4 regions of the Bradyrhizobium genosp. L genome follow, and region 1 is predicted to be linked to each of the others. Evidence: predicted binding sites of a transcription regulator. Region 1 holds the regulator's gene; each other region holds the start of a gene.
The links. Region 1 encodes PhoB, which activates phosphate uptake and scavenging genes when phosphate is short. Its sites were predicted from a motif close to TGTCATNNANCTGTCAT; they were not measured.

Region 1 (4,617 bases):
CCTCGATCCCAAGCTCGACCTCAACCTGCTGCGCGCGCGGGTCGGCATGGTGTTCCAGAAGCCGACGCCGTTCCCGATGACGATCTACGAGAACATCGCGTTCGGCATCCGCCTCTACGAGAAGATCTCGAAGAGCGAGATGGACGACCGCGTCGAGAAGGCGTTGCGCGGCGGCGCGCTGTGGAACGAGGTCAAGGACAAGCTGAACGCGTCGGGCCTGTCGCTCTCCGGCGGCCAGCAGCAGCGCCTTTGCATCGCGCGCACCGTCGCGGTGCGCCCCGAGGTCATTCTGTTCGACGAGCCGTGCTCGGCGCTCGATCCGATCTCGACCGCCAAGGTCGAGGAACTGATCCAGGAACTGTCCGAGGACTACACGATCGCGATCGTCACCCACAACATGCAGCAGGCGGCGCGCGTCTCCGACAAGACCGCCTTCATGTATCTCGGCGAGTTGATCGAGTTCGACGACACCAACAAGATCTTCACCTCGCCGAGCGATCGACGCACCCAGGACTACATCACCGGCCGGTTTGGCTAGCGCACGATCCGGAACGCCGTGGACCGGCTTTCCGATGACATCATGCTCAAACAGGGACATGAGATCATGGTCCGGCATGGATCATGGTTGAAGGAGACCAAGCGATGGCTTCTGAACATACCGCCAAGGCATTCGACAGCGACCTGCAGGAACTGACCCGCCTGGTCGCCGAGATGGGCGGCCTCGTCGAACGCATGATCACCGAGTCCGTGGACGCCCTGATCCGGCGCGACGTCGCGCTCGGCAAGCGCGTGGTCGCCGCCGACATCGAGATCGACAATTTGCAGCGCGTCATCGAGGAGCGCGCGGTGTTGACCATCGCGCGCCGCCAGCCGATGGCGATCGACCTGCGCGAGATCGTCGGCGCGATGCGGGTCGCCACCGACCTCGAGCGGATCGGCGACCTCGCCAAGAACATGGGCAAGCGCGTTGCCGCGCTGGAGAGCGATTTCCAGCCGCTGAAGCTGATCCGCGGCCTCGAGCACATGACCGACCTCGTGCTGTCGCAGGTCAAGTCGGTGCTGGACGCCTATGCCGCGCACGATCTGCCGGCGGCGATGAACGTCTGGAAGGGCGACGAGGAGGTCGATGCGATCTGCACCTCGCTGTTCCGCGAGCTGCTCACCTACATGATGGAAGACCCGCGCAACATCTCGTTCTGCATCCATCTGATGTTCTGTGCCAAGAACATCGAGCGGATCGGCGACCACGCGACCAACATTGCCGAGACCGTGTTCTACATGATCGAAGGACAACAGATCACCGACAAGCGTCCCAAGGGCGACATGACCAATTTCGCCACCACGGTGCCGGGTAACTAGAGCATGATCCGGAAAAGTGTGAAGCGGTTTTCCGAAAAGATCATGCTCAAACAAAGAGCTAAAGCGCGATGACGATTCAACCCAATCTCATCGCGCTTTAGCGTTTCGGTTGGCGTCCGGGTAACGGATCATCCCACAGAGAGAACTTAGACCGATGAGCGCACGCATTCTGGTAGTCGAAGACGAGGAGGCGCTGACGACGTTGCTGCGCTACAACCTCGACGCCGAGGGCTACGATGTCGAGACGGTCGGGCGCGGCGACGACGCCGACACCCGGCTGAAAGAGCGCGTCCCCGATCTCGTGGTGCTCGACTGGATGCTGCCGGGCCTCTCCGGCATCGAGCTGTGCCGCCGCCTGCGGGCGCGGCCCGAGACCAAGCAGCTGCCGATCATCATGCTGACCGCGCGCGGCGAGGAGAGCGAGCGCGTGCGCGGGCTCGCCACCGGCGCCGACGACTACATCGTCAAGCCGTTCTCGGTTCCGGAGCTGCTCGCCCGGGTCAAGGGCCTGCTGCGCCGCGCCAGCCCGGAGCGGCTCGCAACCGTCCTGACCTATGGCGACATCGAACTCGACCGCGAGAAGCGCCGCGTCGCGCGCTCTGGCCGTCCGATCGATCTCGGGCCGACCGAGTATCGCCTGCTCGAATTCTTCCTCGAACATCCCGGCCGCGTGTTCAGCCGCGAGCAGTTGCTCGACAGCGTCTGGGGCCGCGACATCTACATCGACGAGCGCACCGTCGACGTGCATATCGGCCGCCTGCGCAAGCTGCTCAATCCCGGCCGCGAGCAGGACCCGATCCGCACCGTCCGCGGCGCCGGCTACGCGCTGGACGACCGTTTTGCGAAGGCCGAGCCGCAGCCGTAAGGCTGCGTGCGGCTAAACCGCACAAACTCCGTCGTCCCGGCGAAAGCCGGGACCCATAACCACAAATCTTGATTGTTTGAGCGCGCTGTGGCCGCAGCCTCGGCATAACCACATGCGCCGGTGGTTATGGGTCCCGGCTTTCGCCGGGACGACGTCATCAATGTATCGCTTGCGATTACTTGAGCTGCGGCTTGTTCGACGGCGATCGGCGACGATCGGCAGCCGGCTGATAGGCGATGCGCGAGTGGTGGGCGCAATAGGGCAGGCCGCCGAGCGCCTTGCCGCCGCAGAAGAAGAAATCCGGGCTCGAGGGATCGCCGACCGGCCAGTGGCAGGTCGCCTCGTTCAATTCCAGCAGCGACAGCCGCTGGCTCATCGGCACCACGTTGTCGTAGGCGATCGGATCCGGCTCCATCTCGACCTCGAAGGCGTGCGCCAGCGCGGTGTTGCCGCGCGAGACCGGGCGCGACACCCGCATCATGTGCTGGGCGGGGCGGGCCTTGCGTGGCCGCGGCGCCGCCGTCGAGGGTGCCTTGGCGCGGCCGGACAGGCCAAGCCGGTGCACTTTGCCGATCACGGCGTTTCGCGTCACATTGCCAAGTTCGGCTGCGATCTGGCTGGCCGACAGGCCGGATTCCCAGAGCTTCTTCAGCTGCTCGACGCGATCGTCGGACCAGGTCAATACCGTCATCGCATTCTTCCCTTCGCGGTGCGCCGGCCAGTCATCGGGGCGGCGCTGCGGGCCAAAATCGTCGTAAAAATCCCTGCGGTCAGAATCCCTTAACCCTCGCCGGGCGCTGTTGCGCCTGAACGTTCACGCGAGAAACAAAGGCTACTTAAAGGGGTCCAGTACTGCCGCACGAGATGTCGTACCCGACAGGCCAAACGCTACAATATGGCGTGACTCTGGCGCAAGAGTCCGCGGCCGCGCGTCCACATGTTCCCACACAGTTAAGCATTGCAGTGCGGTTTTTCCACCGCACCGGACTATCCCGGATTGCGCGCGTCTCGCTTCGCCGGGCAGTCGCCTCGGGGCGATTGACACGGACCGGCCGCAGCATAGAATGCCTGCCACGTGCCGCCCGCAAAGCGGCACGTTTTGTTTTCCGAAGCTGGCCGTTGCTGCGCCGGCGTCAAGGCGCGCGGCAATCGTCGGCATAAAACCGTCCGTGCAAACCGTCTGTGCCAACCCCTTAGTGATCGCCATGACCAACAGCGTCCCGTCGCATCTGCTCCCCGTCTTTGCCAGGGTCGATCTCGGCTTCGAGCGCGGCGAGGGCGCCTGGCTGATCGCAACCAATGGCGACCGCTATCTCGACTTCACCTCCGGTGTTGCGGTGAACGCGCTCGGGCACGCCCATCCGCACATGGTCAAGGCGCTGCAGGAACAGGCGACCAAGCTCTGGCACATGTCGAACCTGTTCCGGAGCCCGGACGGCGAAGTGCTCGCCGCGCGGCTCTGCGAGCAGAGCTTTGCCGACTTCGTGTTCTTCTGCAATTCGGGCGCGGAGGCGATGGAGGGCGTGATCAAGCTGGTCCGCCACTATCACTTCTCCAAGGGCCATGGCGAGCGCTACCGCATCATCACCTTCGAAGGTGCCTTCCACGGCCGTACGCTGGGAACGCTCGCAGCGACCGGCGCGGCCAAATATCTCGAAGGCTTCGGCCCGCCGATGGACGGCTTCGACCAGGTGCCGCACGGCGACATCGAGGCGGTGAAGAAGGCGATCGGGCCGCACACCGCCGGCATCCTGATCGAGCCCGTGCAGGGCGAGGGCGGCGTGCGCGGCGCGCCGCAGGCCTTCTTCAAGGCGCTGCGCCAGCTCTGCGACGAGCACGGCCTGCTGCTCGCCTTCGACGAGGTGCAGACCGGCATGGGCCGCACCGGCGAATTGTTCGCCTACAAGCGCACCGGCGTCGTGCCCGACGTGATGTCGCTGGCAAAGGCGCTCGGCGGCGGCTTCCCGATCGGCGCGGTGCTGGCGAGCGCCAAGGCCGCTTCCGGCATGGCGCCCGGCTCGCATGGTTCGACCTTCGGCGGCAATCCGCTGGCGGTCGCCGCAGCCAATGCCGTGCTGGACGTCATGCTCAAGCCCGGCTTCTTCGAGCACGTGCAGAAGATGTCGCTGCTCCTGAAGCAGAAGCTCGCCTCCGTCATCGACCGCTATCCGGGCGTGGTGTCTGAAGTGCGCGGCGAAGGGCTGCTGATCGGCGTCAAGGCGGTGGTGCCGTCGGGCGACCTGATCGCCGCGCTGCGCAACGAGAAGCTGCTCACCGTCGGTGCCGGCGACAACGTCGTCCGCTTCCTGGCGCCGTTGATCGTCACCGAGGCCGAGATCGACCAGTCGATCGCCTCGCTCGAGCGCGCCTGCGCCACGCTGTCGGCGGCCGCG
Region 2 (4,617 bases), 1.1 Mb from region 1:
CGCCGCCCCTTGCCCGAATCCTCGGTGATGTCGTCGGCGTCCCACCATTGCCGCCATTGCCCGGGCACGGTGAGATATTCCCACACCGCCTGCCGCGGTGCTGCGATATCGAACGCGAAGGTGGCGCATGCGTTCTCGCGGGTCACTTCGTTGCGGATTTGCGCGTCGTGCTGCCGCCACGCGGCGTCGAGATCGCGCGCCCACAGGGCCACGTCGCCGATCACGTCGATGGTTTCGTGATGCGCGATGAGGCCTTGCGCCAGGGGATCGATGCCCATGGCGCGGATCGCCGCGTCGCTGTAGAGCGCGTAGGCGCGTCCGCCGATCTTCTCACTGAGCGTGTTCTTGAGCAGCCGGTGGACGAGGATGACGTCGCGCCCGGCGAGCTCTTCGCGTCCGCCCATCTTCTGCTTCACCATCTCGCCGTGATGGACGACAAACTTGAAATCGAGATCGCCCATCGCGACGCAGGCCTGGCATTCGCAGGTCGAGGCCTGGCGAACGCTGCGCATGCGCCGGCGGAACTTGAAATAGGCGCCCTCGATCGCGTCCTGCAGCAGCGAGCCGTCGATCTTGTCGCCGGTCGCGTAGACGAACGCGGCATCGCCCTCGAACTTGGCGAGGCGAAACGGCGGCCGCAGCGCCTTCACCACCGTGTCCATGAAATCGGCGATGATGTCCTGCGCATGGTCGAGCTCGACCGCGGCGAGGAAGTTGGTATAGCCGGAGATGTCGGCAATCGCGAAATACGCCGATTCAGCCTTCGGAAGCATCAAGTCCTCCAACGCAATCGGTTCGCCCCGATCGTGCAGAGGTGCAGTTTGTCACACCGCGCCGTCCGCGGTCGAGGCCAAAGAAAAGAGGCAGGCCGTGCGTCGGCCTGCCTCTGATTGGCAATCACGACGTTCCAGGCCTTACCAGCCCAGTTCGCGAAGATAGGCAGCACGTGCCGCGACACCGGTGTTGGTGAAGTCGGTGAACACGCCGTCGACGCCGAGACGGAAGAACTTCAGGAATTCCTGGGTCGGATCGGCGTGATAGTCGCCGGCCAGATATTTCTTCTCGTTGCGGAAGGTGAACGGGTGCACGAACAGGCCGAGCTTGTGCGCGTCGGCAACCAGGCTGGTGGCTTCCTGCGTCGATGCCTCCGGCATCGTTCCCTTGTAGGGCGTGCCGTCGGCGTTGCTGTCCTTCCACGGCGAGATCTTGGCCGGCACGATGTACATCTTCCACGGACCGATGCCGTCGGCATAGGTCTTGATCTCCGCGAGGCCCTCGGGCGTCACCATCGCATCGTATAGCCGCGCGTCGCCCGCAGCCGTCCAGTCGAACGGACGGGAATTGGTGATGTTGTTGAGCAGCACCTTGCCGGCCTTGAAGTCGATGCCGTTGCCGTCGATCAGCTGGACCTGCCGCGTCTCGAGGCCATGGCCGCGCATGTATTTCAGGCTGCCGGGCTCGAAGCTCTGGACGATGATCGGAGCGTCCTTGGTGTTGAGGCCGTTGTCCTTGATGATCTTGATCAGGGCGTCCTCGAGCGGGTGGCCGCCCGGCGCGCCGCAGCCGTTTGCAATGGCCTGGGCGTTATTCCATGTCGGATTCTTGGTTTCCGGATAGACGGAGATGATGCGTCCGGTCTGCTTGCTCTTGGCCTTGGCGATATCGACGATCTCCTGGAAGCTCAGGATCGGGAATTTGCCGTTGAACACCTTCGGCCGTTCATTGGCCGCATCATAGGTGGTGCCGGCGATCCACTGCTTCAGCTCGGCCATGGTGAAGTCGGTGATCGACCAATCATTGGTATGGTCTTCGCCGTCGACGATCAGCGATTTCAACACCGATTTCGGGTCGGCCGGATTGGTCAGATCGGTGGGGTATTCGGCCGGTCCGCCGGCCGCGGATTTCGGTGCCTTGACGAGCACGCCCGGCACGGTGCGCTTGCGCCCGGCAACCTCCGCATTGGTCTTTGCGACGTCGGCCACGTTGGTGTTGTCGCTGAGCCAGGGATTGTGGCGCGCGACCAGGATGCAATCCTTGGTGAGGTGCAGATCCTCTTCGAGCGAGTCGGTGCCGAGCGCCGCGGCCAGCTCGTAGGATGCCTCGGTCTCTTCCGGCATCAGGCCGGGCACGCCGCGATGCCCGATCACCAGCGGTGCCTTGCCATCGAGGGTCAGGAAGGGTTTTGCGCCCGATGGCGCCGCGGCGGTTTGCGCCGATGCCGCTGACATCGGGAGAAACGCCAAGGCCGCAGTACTCAACAGCATCGCTCCGACACATGCTTTCAGACGTGAACGATTGTGCGTCATGGCCAAGCCTCTACCCCCCCTGCGATCTCTCGATGATGCGGCACGGCTTCGCGCCTCCGCGGCCGAACCTAGCCGGTACTCCTGTCTTGTCGCAATTCTCTGACAGATCGATGACTGCCGCATCGCCTGGGCAGGGAAAACCGGGGATGGCGGTTGGCCTCGACGGCTTCTATTCAAGCGTCGTCGCGCCTGCGACCGCGGAACGCGCGCAGTCGCGAGCCTAGGTCTGCGGCCATTGCGCTTGCTTAAATCGTCGGCGCCGCCGCCGCGAAATAAAGTCGCGGATGCCGTAGCCAACCGCGATTCCGGCGCTGAAAATGGCCGAAATGACCAATACTGCCATCATCACCCAAACCAAGCATTTTGCGTGCCACACGCCTCTTGCGCCTGGCAATAGCCGGCGTGAAGCCTTCACGACTGCTAATTGCTGCGATGCGTTCCTCCTGACGACGGCGGCGTTTGAGCGCATGTTCCGATAGGAACGCTTGCCGACATGACGGGTTCTTCACGCATCGATTTGGCGAACTGAGGAGAACCCATCGATGTTCATCAAAACCATCATGGCCGGCGTTGCCGGCAGCGCTCTGCTTGCGACCGTTGCGTTTGCGCAGACCCCGACCGACACCAAGAGTGACAAGACCAACATGTCGCCGCCGGCGAGCACGACGAGCACGTCGTCGGCCTCGTATCAGGGCGACTGGCGCGCGTCCAAGGTCGTCGGTCTCAACGTCTACAACGACAGCAACGAGAAGGTCGGCTCGATCAACGATCTGCTGATGGACAAGAGCGGCGGCATCAAGGCCGTCGTGATCGGCGTCGGCGGCTTCCTTGGCGTCGGCGAGCATCTGGTCGCCGTGCCGCTCGACAAGGTGAAGTTCTCGAGCGAGCCGGTCGCCTACACCGGCGCCAGCGCGTCGAACACCGGCGCCGGCAGCAGCAAGATGTCGACCAACACCACCACGGGCGCGGCGCCCGCAGCGACGGCCTCGAAGCCGAATCCCTGGTATCCCGACCACGCGACGTTCAACGCCACCAAGGACGAGCTGAAGGCGATGCCAGAGTTCAAGTACGCGACCGAGTAACGTGCATCGCGTCGGATGCAAGGAGAAGCGCGCCCGGTGTCGCCGGGCGCGCTTTTTCGTCCGTTGCCGCGTGTTGTGAATCCCTGATCCGGACTTTACGCGTCGTTATAATCAAGCCTCAACGAATCGGGCTTAGGTCTTCATCCCCTGACACGGGTGAACCATGACGGACGACACGGATCGAGACGGCAGCAATTCCGCGGTGGCCCGGATTCGCGGGCGCTATCCGCAATACACGCGGCGCCGGCTGGAGCGCTTTGCGGAGCGGCTGCAGGGCAGGATCTATCCGGATCGCGCGCCGGTTACCTCGATCGAGATCGCCGGCCCCACCGAACGGATCAGCCTCGGCGAGGCGCTCGCGCTGGACTATCGGCCAGTCGCGTTGGGCGAGACGCTGGGTCCGTTGTGGGCGACTTATTGGGTGCGGGTGACCGCCGAGGTGCCGGCGGCCTGGGCCGGCTCGCGCGTCGATCTCTATTGGGACAGCCGTTCGGAAGCCTTGCTTTGGCGCGACGGACGCTCGATGCAGGGGCTGAACCCGGGCCGCCACACCGCGCCGCTTGTTGAGCCGGCGCGCGGCGGCGAGACCGTGAGCTTTCATGTCGAAGTGGCCTGCGACGGCCTGTTCGGCGCCTATTGGAATGACCCGCAGGCCTATGCGCTGGTGGCGTGCGAGCTGCGCCGTTTCGATCCTGAAGCGCACGCGTTCTATTTCGATTACGACGTGCTGCGCCAGCTCGAGGCCGATCGGGATCCCACGACCAAATCGCGGTCATATGGCGCCGTCGGCGAGACAAGTCAGCCGGCGCTGGACCGCACCTGGGCCGGCCGCCTGCTGCACGATCTCAACCGCGTCTGCAACGTCTGCGATCCCGAGGAGCGCGCGACGTGGCCCGCAGCGCGGGCGATCCTCGCCCCCTTGCTCGCGGCGCGCAACGGCAGCATCGCGCACGAGATGTCGGCGATCGGCCACGCCCATCTCGACACCGCGTGGCTGTGGCCGCTGGCGGAAACCAGGCGCAAGGCGCAGCGCAGCTTTTCCACGGCGGTCGCGCTGATGGAGCGCTACCCCGATTTCAAGTTCGCCTGCTCGCAGGCCTATCAGTACGAGATCATCGAGCAGAACGACCCGGATTTGTTCGCGCGCATTCGCGCCAAGGCCGCTGCCGGCCAATGGATTCCGGTCGGCGGCAGCTGGATCGAGCCGGATTGCAACCTGCCGTGGGGCG
Region 3 (4,617 bases), 2.9 Mb from region 1:
ACAGCCACAGCACCTTGCGGGCCAAAGCGGACAGCATGTCGAGGCGTTCAGGCGCGATAGCCATGGCGGTGCTCCGAGGCGGAATGCCGGATGTTACAGCCGCGGGGGCCGGCGAAAATCTCAATTTCACGCGACAGCACAGGAAAAATTGGGATAAATTCCCATGATCCCGCCTCCACCAGCGAGTTCATCCCAATGCCTGCCCTCGACGCCATCGACCGCAAGATCCTGAGCCTGCTGCAGACCGACAGCCGCATGACCATGCAGGAGCTCGCCGACAAGGTCGGGCTATCGGTGTCGCCCTGCCATCGCCGGGTGAAGCTGCTCGAAGAGCGCGGCGTGATCTCGCGCTACATCGCGACCGTCGACCAGAAATCGCTCGGACTGCATGTGAGCGTCTTCATCTCGATCAAGCTCGCCCGGCAGAAGGAGGAGGACCTCAACCGCTTCGCGCGCGCGATCTCCAAATGGGACGAGGTGCTGGAGTGCTACCTGATGACCGGCAACCGCGACTATTTGCTGCGCGTCGTCGCCGCCGACCTCTCGTCGTATGAGGCGTTTCTGAAAAACAAGCTGACGAGGCTCGACGGGATTGCCTCGATCGAGTCGAGCTTTGCGCTGAGCCAGGTGAAATATTCGACGGCGCTGCCGGTGTGAATGGCGTTCGTTGGCAGATTCGCACGCGCCAAAATTTAGCCGTCGTCCCGGCGAAGGCGAGATTGTTGTCAGCCGCTCGCGAGGCAACCGCCGTCATCACCGGCGCGGGTACCGCACAACTTCGGAATAATGGAATAGTAGCGCTGAGTTGCCCGACGTGTCAAGCCGCCATCTCGAACGCCGACAGCCGCCGGCTCCTTTGCATGGGGTTGTTTTTCGATATTTTGGCAGAGCGCCCCTGCGACCGGCGGGCAATCGATCACAGCAGCTTCCGCTGCGCCAGATTCTTCATCAGCGCCCCCACCCCAAACGTCCAATGCTCGCATTCGTCGCTGCTGCGCATGCGGTTGACGAGCTTGCCGAGCTGCGGGGCTGCGATGGTGACGATGTCGTCGCGCTTGTGGGTGAAGCCTTCGCCCTTGGCGTCGCGGTCCTTCACCGGCGCGAACATCGTGCCGAGGAAGAGGGCAAATCCGTCGGGGTATTGGTGCACGGGGCCGATGGTCTGGGCGACCAGGTCGGTCGGGTCGCGGCTGATCTTGGAGATCGAGGAATGGCCTTCGAGCACGAAGCCGTCGGCGCCCTTCACCGTGAGGCCGACATCCATCTTCCTGACGTCGTCGAGCGAGAAGGTCGCATCGAACAGCCGCAGCAGCGGGCCGATCGCGCAGGAGGCGTTGTTGTCCTTGGCCTTCGACAGCAACAGCGCCGAGCGGCCCTCGAAGTCGCGGAGGTTGACGTCGTTGCCGAGCGCGGCGCCGACGATCTTGCCGGCCGACGAGACGATCATCACGACCTCCGGCTCCGGATTGTTCCAGGTCGACTTCGGATGCAGCCCGGCGTCCATGCCCGTGCCGACCGACGACAGCGTCGGCGCCTTGGTGAAGACCTCGGCGTCGGGGCCGATGCCGACCTCGAGATACTGGCTCCAGGCGTTCTGCTCGATCAGCACCTGCTTCAGCTTCATCGCCTGGTCGGAGCCGGGCTTCAGCTTCGACAGATCGTCGCCGACCAGCCGCACCACCTCGGCGCGGATCGCTTCCGCCGAGGACGGATTGCCGCGCGCCCGCTCCTCGATCACGCGCTCCAGCATCGAGATCGCGAAGGTGACGCCCGCAGCCTTCAGCACCTGAAGATCGACCGGGGCAAGCAGATGCGGTTTCGATGCGTCGCGACTGTCGGGCGGCGTGTTGGCGAGGATGCCGGCGAGATCGCCGATCCGTTCGCCCCTGGTCGCGCGCAGCGCGGCGGCGGGGTCCGCCTCCTCGCAGAGCGCGCTGACAGTCGGGAACCGGGCGGTGACGTCGAACACGCCGTCATTGCGCACCGCCACAACGGCCGGGCCGCCAGCCTGCGGCAGCCAGACCCGCCCGACCAGCGTGCCGCTGGCGCCGTCTTCCGGCAGGACATCTTGGGGCGTGAGCGAAATCATCGGCGTCTCCTTTTGATCTTGTTAGCGCTTGTTAGCACAGTCCTGCGGCCTGCGTGAAACACCCGTCATGACAATGTCACACACGGGTAACATGGGCCGTCAATGCTCCCGTCCGCTCCATCTAACACACTGAAAGACGGACCTTCCATGACTGCCTCCAATCCGACCGACGAAGCCGCCCGTGACGAAGCGCTGCGCGCCCGCATCCACCAGGAAATGGCCGACAGCCTCGACGAGGAGCTCGAGCTGGAGCTCGACGACATGCGCCTCGACGAGCTCGAGCACGAGACAGGCACCGGCAAGCCGGCGCTCGACCGCAAGTTCTATTTCCACGAGCTGCTGCGGCTGCAGGGCGAGCTGGTGAAACTGCAAGACTGGGTGCAGCACGAGAAGAAGAAGGTCGTGGTGCTGTTCGAGGGCCGCGATTCCGCCGGCAAGGGCGGCGTCATCAAGCGCATCACCCAGCGGCTCAACCCGCGGATCTGCCGCATCGCTGCGCTGCCGGCGCCGAACGAGCGCGAGCGCACGCAATGGTATTTCCAGCGCTACGTCTCGCATCTGCCGGCCGGCGGCGAGATCGTGCTGTTCGACCGCTCCTGGTACAACCGCGCCGGCGTCGAGAAGGTGATGGGGTTCTGCAACGACGAGCAGTACGAGGAGTTCTTCAAGTCGGTGCCGGAATTCGAGCGCATGCTGATCCGCTCCGGCACCATCCTCTTAAAATACTGGTTCTCGATCACCGACGACGAGCAGCAGTTCCGCTTCACGATGCGGATCCAGGATCCGCTGAAGCAGTGGAAGCTGAGCCCGATGGACGTGCAGGCGCGCAGCCGCTGGGAGCAGTACACCAAGGCCAAGGAGACGATGCTGGAGCGCACGCACCTGCAGGACTCGCCTTGGTGGATCGTCGACGCCGTCGACAAGAAGCGCGCCCGGCTCAACTGCATCTCGCATCTGCTGAGCCAGGTCCCCTATCAGCCGGTCACCCACACGCCGGTGGTGCTGCCGCCGCGGGTGCACAATCCCGACTACCACCGCGGCCCGATCCCGCCGGAGATGTATGTGCCGGGAAGGTATTGATCGAGGCGTACGCGATCTGCGCTCCTGTCACGCGTCATGCCCGGGCTTGTCCCGGGCATCCACGTCTTCGTGTGCCGCACGGGGAAGACGTGGATGGCCGGGACGAGCCCGGCCATGACGACGGTGCAGGGACAGGCAATCGTACCCCCGCCTCGCCTACTAATGGCGCAGGCCGGCGGTATTGCTGCCACCGAACGCCGACGCTAGGCTTGCCCGATTTGCTGCAGGGAGGCCTCTCTTGACTCAATCCGACGATGTAAAAATTTCCGAAGATCGCCGCGATGCGCTGCGTTATGCGCTCGGGATCGGCAGCGGCGCGGCGCTGGCGGCCGCGATGGCGACGCCGGCCGCAGCACAAGCGCAGGCCGACAACACGCTCGACCGCATCCGCGCCAACAAGGTGCTGCGGATCGCGGTGCTGCCGGGTGAGCTGCCCTATTTCAACAAGGACCTCGCCACCGGCACCTGGTCAGGCTTCTCGATCGAGATGGCCAACGACCTCGCCAAGCTGCTCGACGTCAAGCTGGAATATGTCGAATCGACCTACGGCAATTCCATCCTCGACTTGCAGGCCAACAAGATCGATCTCGGCTTCGCGCTCAACCCGACACCGCAACGCGCGCTGGTGGTCGACTTCACCAGCCTCGTGTTCCCGCATCCGTTCGGCGCGATGCTGAAGAAGGGCCTGGAGGCCAAGACCTGGGCCGACATCAACAAGCCCGAGGTCAAGATCGCGGTCGACGTCGGCTCGGCCAACGAGGCGGTGGCGCGGCGCTTTGCGCCGAACGCGACCATCAAGTCGCTGAAGTCGCGCGACGAGGTGATGCTGGAGATGTCGTCGGGGCGGGTCGATTGCGTCGTCAACGCGCTGGTGCTCGGGCTGACCGCGATCGCCAAGAATCCGAACCTCGGCACCTACAAGATCCTCGCCTCGCCCTCGGTGACGATCGCGAGCGGCACCGCGGTGCGGCGCGAGCAGGACAAGCGCTGGCGCGATTTCCTCTCGGTGTGGATCGACTACAACCGCGGCATCGGCCAGATGCGCGAATGGTTCGTCAAGGGATTGGGGCTTGCGGGCGTCAAGCCGGAGGATGTGCCGGTGGAGTTGAGTATCTAGCCGCGCTCTTCACCTCTCCCCGTCCTTCTGCGGGGAGAGGTCGGATCGCATCGCGATCCGGGCGAGGGGCGAGGCACACGGCTCAACAACCGCGAACTGCTCACCGGATCGAGGCCCCTCACCCCAACCCTCTCCCCGTAAGAACGGGGAGAGGGAGAGGAGAGATCACACCTTGTCATACGTCAGCCCGCGCTCCAGCCGCCTTGCCACCAAGGTCGACGGGAACAGGATCGCGAAATAGATCAGCGCGACGATGGTGTAGACCTCGAGCGGCCGGTAGGTATCCGCATTGATCAGGGTCGCGTTGTAGACGAGGTCAGGCACCGCGATG
Region 4 (4,617 bases), 710 kb from region 1:
CCTCTTCCTCGACCATCAGTAGGTCACCTTGCGCTCGACGAAGCGGAACTGGATGCCGGTCAGCACGATGACGATGACCATCAGGATGACGGATTGCGCCGCCGAGGAGCCGAGATTGCCGCCGAGCAGGCCGTCGCTATAGACCTTGTAGACCAGCGTCTCGGTCGCCTTGCCGGGGCCGCCGCGGGTCATGGTATCGATGATGCCGAAGGTGTCGAAGAAGGCGTAGACGATGTTGACGACCAACAGGAAGAAGATGGTCGGCGACAGCAGCGGGAAGATCACGGTCCAGAACCGCCGCATCGGACGAGCGCCGTCGATCGCGGCGGCCTCGATCACGCTCTTCGGGATGCTCTGCAGGCCTGCGAGGAAGAACAGGAAATTGTAGGAGATCTGCTTCCAGGCCGCAGCAAGGATGATCAGCATCGCCGCCTGGTCGCCGTTGAGCAGCGGATTCCAATCGACGCCCATGGCGCGCAGATAGCGCGCGAGCACGCCGAGCGAGGGGTGCAGCATGAATACCCAGAGCACGCCGACCACCGGTGGCGCGACCGCGTAGGGCCAGATCAGGAGCGTGCGATAGAGCGTCGAGCCGCGCAGCGGCTTGTCGGCCATCACGGCGAGCAGGAGTGCGAAGGAAAGTGAAGAGACCGCGATCGCGAACGAGAAGAAGAAAGTCCTGACGATCGTGGCGAAATAGGCGGGGTCCTTGAACAGTTCGAGATAGTTCTCGAACCAGACGAAGGTGGTGGAGAGGCCGAAGGCGTCCTGCAGCAGGAAGGACTGGATCACCGCCTGCGCGGCCGGCCAGTAGAAAAAGATCAGGACGATCGCAAGCTGCGGAGCAACCAGCGCGTAAGGCAGCAGCTTTGACTGGAAGATCGCTTGCTTTTGCATGATCTCGGGGAAATTGGCAGGCCGCGGGATGCGGCCTGCCGGTCTATCGTCTCAACGAAGGTCGTCTCAAGGCATCATGTCAGTGGACGGCGGTCTTTTCAAACTGCCGCAGCATCACGTTGCCCTTTTCGACGGCGGCGTCGAGCGCCTGCTTGGCGGTCTTCTTGCCGGCCAGCGCCTGCTCGATCTCCTCCGACCACATGTCGCGCAGCTGCACCATGTTGCCGAGACGCAGGCCGCGGGAATTCTCGGTCGGCGGCTTGTTGGTCAGTTCGAGCAGCGGGGTCTCGAGATAGGGCTGGTCCTTGTAGAAGCCCTCTTCCTTGGCTTTGGCGTAGGCCGCCTTGGTGATCGGCAGGTAGCCCGAGGCCTTGTGGATCCAGACTTGGCGGTCGGTGTCCGACAGGAAGGTCAGGAATTTGGCGACGCCCTTGTATTCCTCGGCCGACTTGCCGCCCATCACCCACAGCGAGGCGCCACCGATGATCGAGTTCTGCGGCGCGCCCTTGACGTCGGGATAATACGGCATCGGCGCCGCGGTGAAGTTGAACTTGGCCTGCGCCTTGACGTTGCCGAAGAACGCCGAGGAGGTGATGTAGATCGGGCATTCGCCCGAGGTGAAGCGGCCTTCGCCGGTGTTGGTGCGGCCGGCGTAGTCGTAGATCTTCTCCTTCTGCAGCTCGACCAGGTTCTCGAGATGCTTGACCTGCAGCGGGCCGTTGAACTCGAGCACGGTGTCGAAGCCGTCGAGGCCGTTGGCCTTGCTGGCGAGCGGCACGTTGTGCCAGGCCGAGAGCTGCTCGAGATTGACCCAGGTCACCCAGGAGCCGGAGAAGCCGCAGGTGGTGTAGCCGGCGGCCTTCAGCTTCTTGCCGTCCTCGAACACGTCCGGCCAGGTCTTCGGAATCTCGGCGATGTTGGCCTTCTTCAGCGCATCGAGATTGACCCACATCACCGTCGACGACGAGTTGAAAGGGAACGACAGCATCTCGCCCTTCGAGGTCGAGTAGTAGCCGGTGATCGCAGGCAGGTAGTTGTTGGGATCGAACTTCTCGCCGGCATCGGCCATCAGCTTGTAGACCGGTTTGACGGCGCCGGTGGCGGCCATCATGGTCGCGGTGCCGACCTCGAACACCTGCATGATGGCCGGTGCGTTGCCGGCGCGGAACGCGGCGATGCCGGCGTTCATGGTGTCGGCGTAACCGCCCTTGTAGGTCGGGATGACTTTGTAGTCGCTCTGCGAGGCATTGAAGTCGTTGGCGAGCTTGACGATGACGTCGTTATTGGCGCCGGTCATCGCGTGCCACCACTGGATCTCCGTCGCCGCGAGCGCGGGCGTAGCGCCGAAAGCCAGCGTAACCGCGACCGCCGCCGCAGCGCCAAAGTGCCGAAAAGCCATCAAAAACCCTCCCCTTGGGACCTGTCATCGAAGTGTTGTTGCGCCTAGCAGCGCCGGATGACGGCCAAATGACCCTATAAGCCACCCAATCGTAGGGGGGAAGGATGCTCCGGGGAAAGCGGTAAAAAAGGTGAAGCCGTTCAGTCGGCAGCGCGCGATGCAACGTCAGGCGCGACGTTGCACCGCATCGGCCCCGTAAGATTGCGGGGGTGGCTAGCGCTTGCGCGCGGGACCGCAGACCGCGCCTTTCTCAACCAGGCCGTTGATCTCGTCGATGGTGTAACCGAACTCGCCGAGCACTTCGGCCGTGTGCTGGCTGAACTTCGGCGGTGTGCGGCGCAGGTTCGGCTTGGTGCGTTCCATGCGAACCGGCGAAGCGACGCCCTTGTACCAATCCTTCTCGATGATGTCGCCGCGATGGATGGTATGCGGGTTGGTCAGCGCCTGGTCGATCTTCTGCACCGGTCCGGCCGGCAGTCCGGCAGCGAGCAGCCGGTTGCACAGCGGCTCGGCCTCGTGCTGACTGAATACCGCGGCGAGCTCGACACGCAGCGCATCGCGGTTGGCGATGCGGTCCTTGTTGCGGGCAAAGCGCGGATCGGTGCCGAGCTCCGGCTTTCCGATCTCCTTCGCGAGCTTGCGGAAGGTGCCGTCATTGCCGACGCCGATGAAGATGTTGTCGGTCTTGGTCGGGAAGATCGCGTAAGGGACGAGGTTCGGATGCTCGTTGCCGGTGAGCGACGGCGGCTTGCCATGCATGAAATAGTTCGCGGTGTGCGGATGCATGATCGCCAAACCTGTCTCGTACAGAGTGGTCTCGAGGAACTGGCCGAGGCCCGAGCGTTGCCGCTCCGACAGCGCCATCAGGATGCCGATCGCCGCATAAAGCCCGGTGGTGATGTCGACCAACGGGACGCCGATCCGCATCGGACCGCTCTCCGGCGAGCCGGTCGCCGCGATCATGCCGGTCATCGCCTGGATGATCGCGTCATAGCCGGGATTGCCGCCGCGCGGGCCGTCGGCACCGAAGCCGGAGATCCGGCAATGCACGAGGCGCGGAAATCTTGCGCGCAGCACCTCGTTGCCGATGCCCCATTTGTCGAGCGTGCCCGGCTTGAAATTCTCGATCAAGACGTCGGCGGTCTCGAGCATCTTCATTAGCACGGCGCGGCCGCCCTCGGAGGCGAGGTCGAGGCCGATCGAGCGCTTGTTGCGGTTGATGCCGACGAAATAGGCCGCGTCCTCCTCATGGAAGGGAGGGCCCCAGTCGCGCACTTCGTCGCCGGCCGGCGGCTCGACCTTGATCACGTCGGCGCCATGGTCGGCAAGGATCTGCGTGCAATACGGGCCGCCGAGCACGCGCGTCAGATCAATCACGCGCAGTCCGGTCATCGCGCCCGTCGCCGCTGGGGTATTCATGGAAAACAACCTTCGCTCTTGGGTTCGAAAAATGAGGTCCCAGAGCTAACGGTCTTCAGCCGGGGCAGCAATGCCCCCGTGTGCGCAGGCCCATGCGAACCGGCGTCTGAAAGCAAAATGGTCCGCCACGTTGCGCGGCGGACCATTGGTTGAGGCTCAATTTAGACGACGGTCAGCTTGACGTCGACATTGCCGCGGGTGGCGTTGGAATACGGGCACACATGGTGGGCCTTCTCGACCAGCGCTTCGGCCTCGGCGCGGGGCAGGCCGGGCAGGGAAACCGCGAGCTCGACGGCGAGGCCGAAGCCGCCTTCCGAACGCGGGCCGATGCCGACGGTTGATGTCACCGAGGTGTCGGCGGGAACCTTGGGACCACCCTGGGAGGCCACGAACTTCATCGCGCCGATGAAGCAGGCGGCATAGCCGGCTGCGAACAGCTGCTCCGGATTGTTGCCGGCGCCGCCGCCGCCACCGAGCTCCTTCGGGGTCGCGAGCTTGACGTCGAGTGCGCCGTCGAGGGTTGCCGCATGGCCGTCGCGGCCGCCGGTTGCCTTGGCACTGGTCTTGTAGAGCACGTTCACAGGCATGGTGATCTCCCAGGGGTTCGAACTTCGGGTTTGAATTCGACGGAGCATGTATTGCGCAAAACTATATTGTACACAATATGAATTATGCGGCCTCACATTTAATTGTTCGCAATTGAATCCGCGGTCCCGAGAGCCCAGAATGACCCGGAAACGAGATCGATTCGATGGGAATCATGGTCAGGAAACAGACGGCGGCCGACCAGGCGCTGCGGCTCGATAACCAGATCTGCTTTGCGGTCTATTCGACCGCGCACGCCTTCAACCGGGTCTACAAGCCGCTTCTGGACCGGCTCGGCCTGACCTATCCGCAATATC

Region 2: IC762_RS27015 (glycerophosphodiester phosphodiesterase family protein) is a predicted target of PhoB. The motif match lies at 2,406-2,422, and genes of this name have one in related genera.
Region 3: ppk2 (polyphosphate kinase 2) is a predicted target of PhoB. The motif match lies at 2,153-2,169, and genes of this name have one in related genera.
Region 4: ugpB (sn-glycerol-3-phosphate ABC transporter substrate-binding protein UgpB) is a predicted target of PhoB. The motif match lies at 2,319-2,335, and genes of this name have one in related genera.

What each region holds. Positions count from the first base shown of each region.
Region 1 covers NZ_CP061378.1:6,799,346-6,803,962, reverse strand. Annotated here, with positions in the region: gene pstB (phosphate ABC transporter ATP-binding protein PstB) at 1-538, shown strand, start outside; gene phoU (phosphate signaling complex protein PhoU) at 643-1,359, shown strand; gene phoB (phosphate regulon transcriptional regulator PhoB) at 1,514-2,224, shown strand; gene IC762_RS32410 (GcrA family cell cycle regulator) at 2,400-2,915, opposite strand; gene IC762_RS32405 (aspartate aminotransferase family protein) at 3,430-4,617, shown strand, end outside.
Region 2 covers NZ_CP061378.1:5,663,321-5,667,937, reverse strand. Annotated here, with positions in the region: gene IC762_RS27020 (DUF2652 domain-containing protein) at 1-773, opposite strand, end outside; gene IC762_RS27015 (glycerophosphodiester phosphodiesterase family protein) at 915-2,228, opposite strand; gene IC762_RS27010 (PRC-barrel domain-containing protein) at 2,849-3,388, shown strand; gene IC762_RS27005 (alpha-mannosidase) at 3,552-4,617, shown strand, end outside.
Region 3 covers NZ_CP061378.1:2,295,087-2,299,703, reverse strand. Annotated here, with positions in the region: gene IC762_RS10645 (transketolase) at 1-64, opposite strand, end outside; gene IC762_RS10640 (Lrp/AsnC family transcriptional regulator) at 196-657, shown strand; gene IC762_RS10635 (fumarylacetoacetate hydrolase family protein) at 917-2,089, opposite strand; gene ppk2 (polyphosphate kinase 2) at 2,237-3,169, shown strand; gene IC762_RS10625 (transporter substrate-binding domain-containing protein) at 3,408-4,286, shown strand; gene IC762_RS10620 (amino acid ABC transporter permease) at 4,452-4,617, opposite strand, start outside.
Region 4 covers NZ_CP061378.1:106,142-110,758, reverse strand. Annotated here, with positions in the region: gene ugpE (sn-glycerol-3-phosphate ABC transporter permease UgpE) at 1-16, opposite strand, end outside; gene ugpA (sn-glycerol-3-phosphate ABC transporter permease UgpA) at 16-897, opposite strand; gene ugpB (sn-glycerol-3-phosphate ABC transporter substrate-binding protein UgpB) at 977-2,296, opposite strand; gene IC762_RS00465 (CaiB/BaiF CoA transferase family protein) at 2,510-3,715, opposite strand; gene IC762_RS00460 (organic hydroperoxide resistance protein) at 3,877-4,302, opposite strand; gene IC762_RS00455 (MarR family winged helix-turn-helix transcriptional regulator) at 4,476-4,617, shown strand, end outside.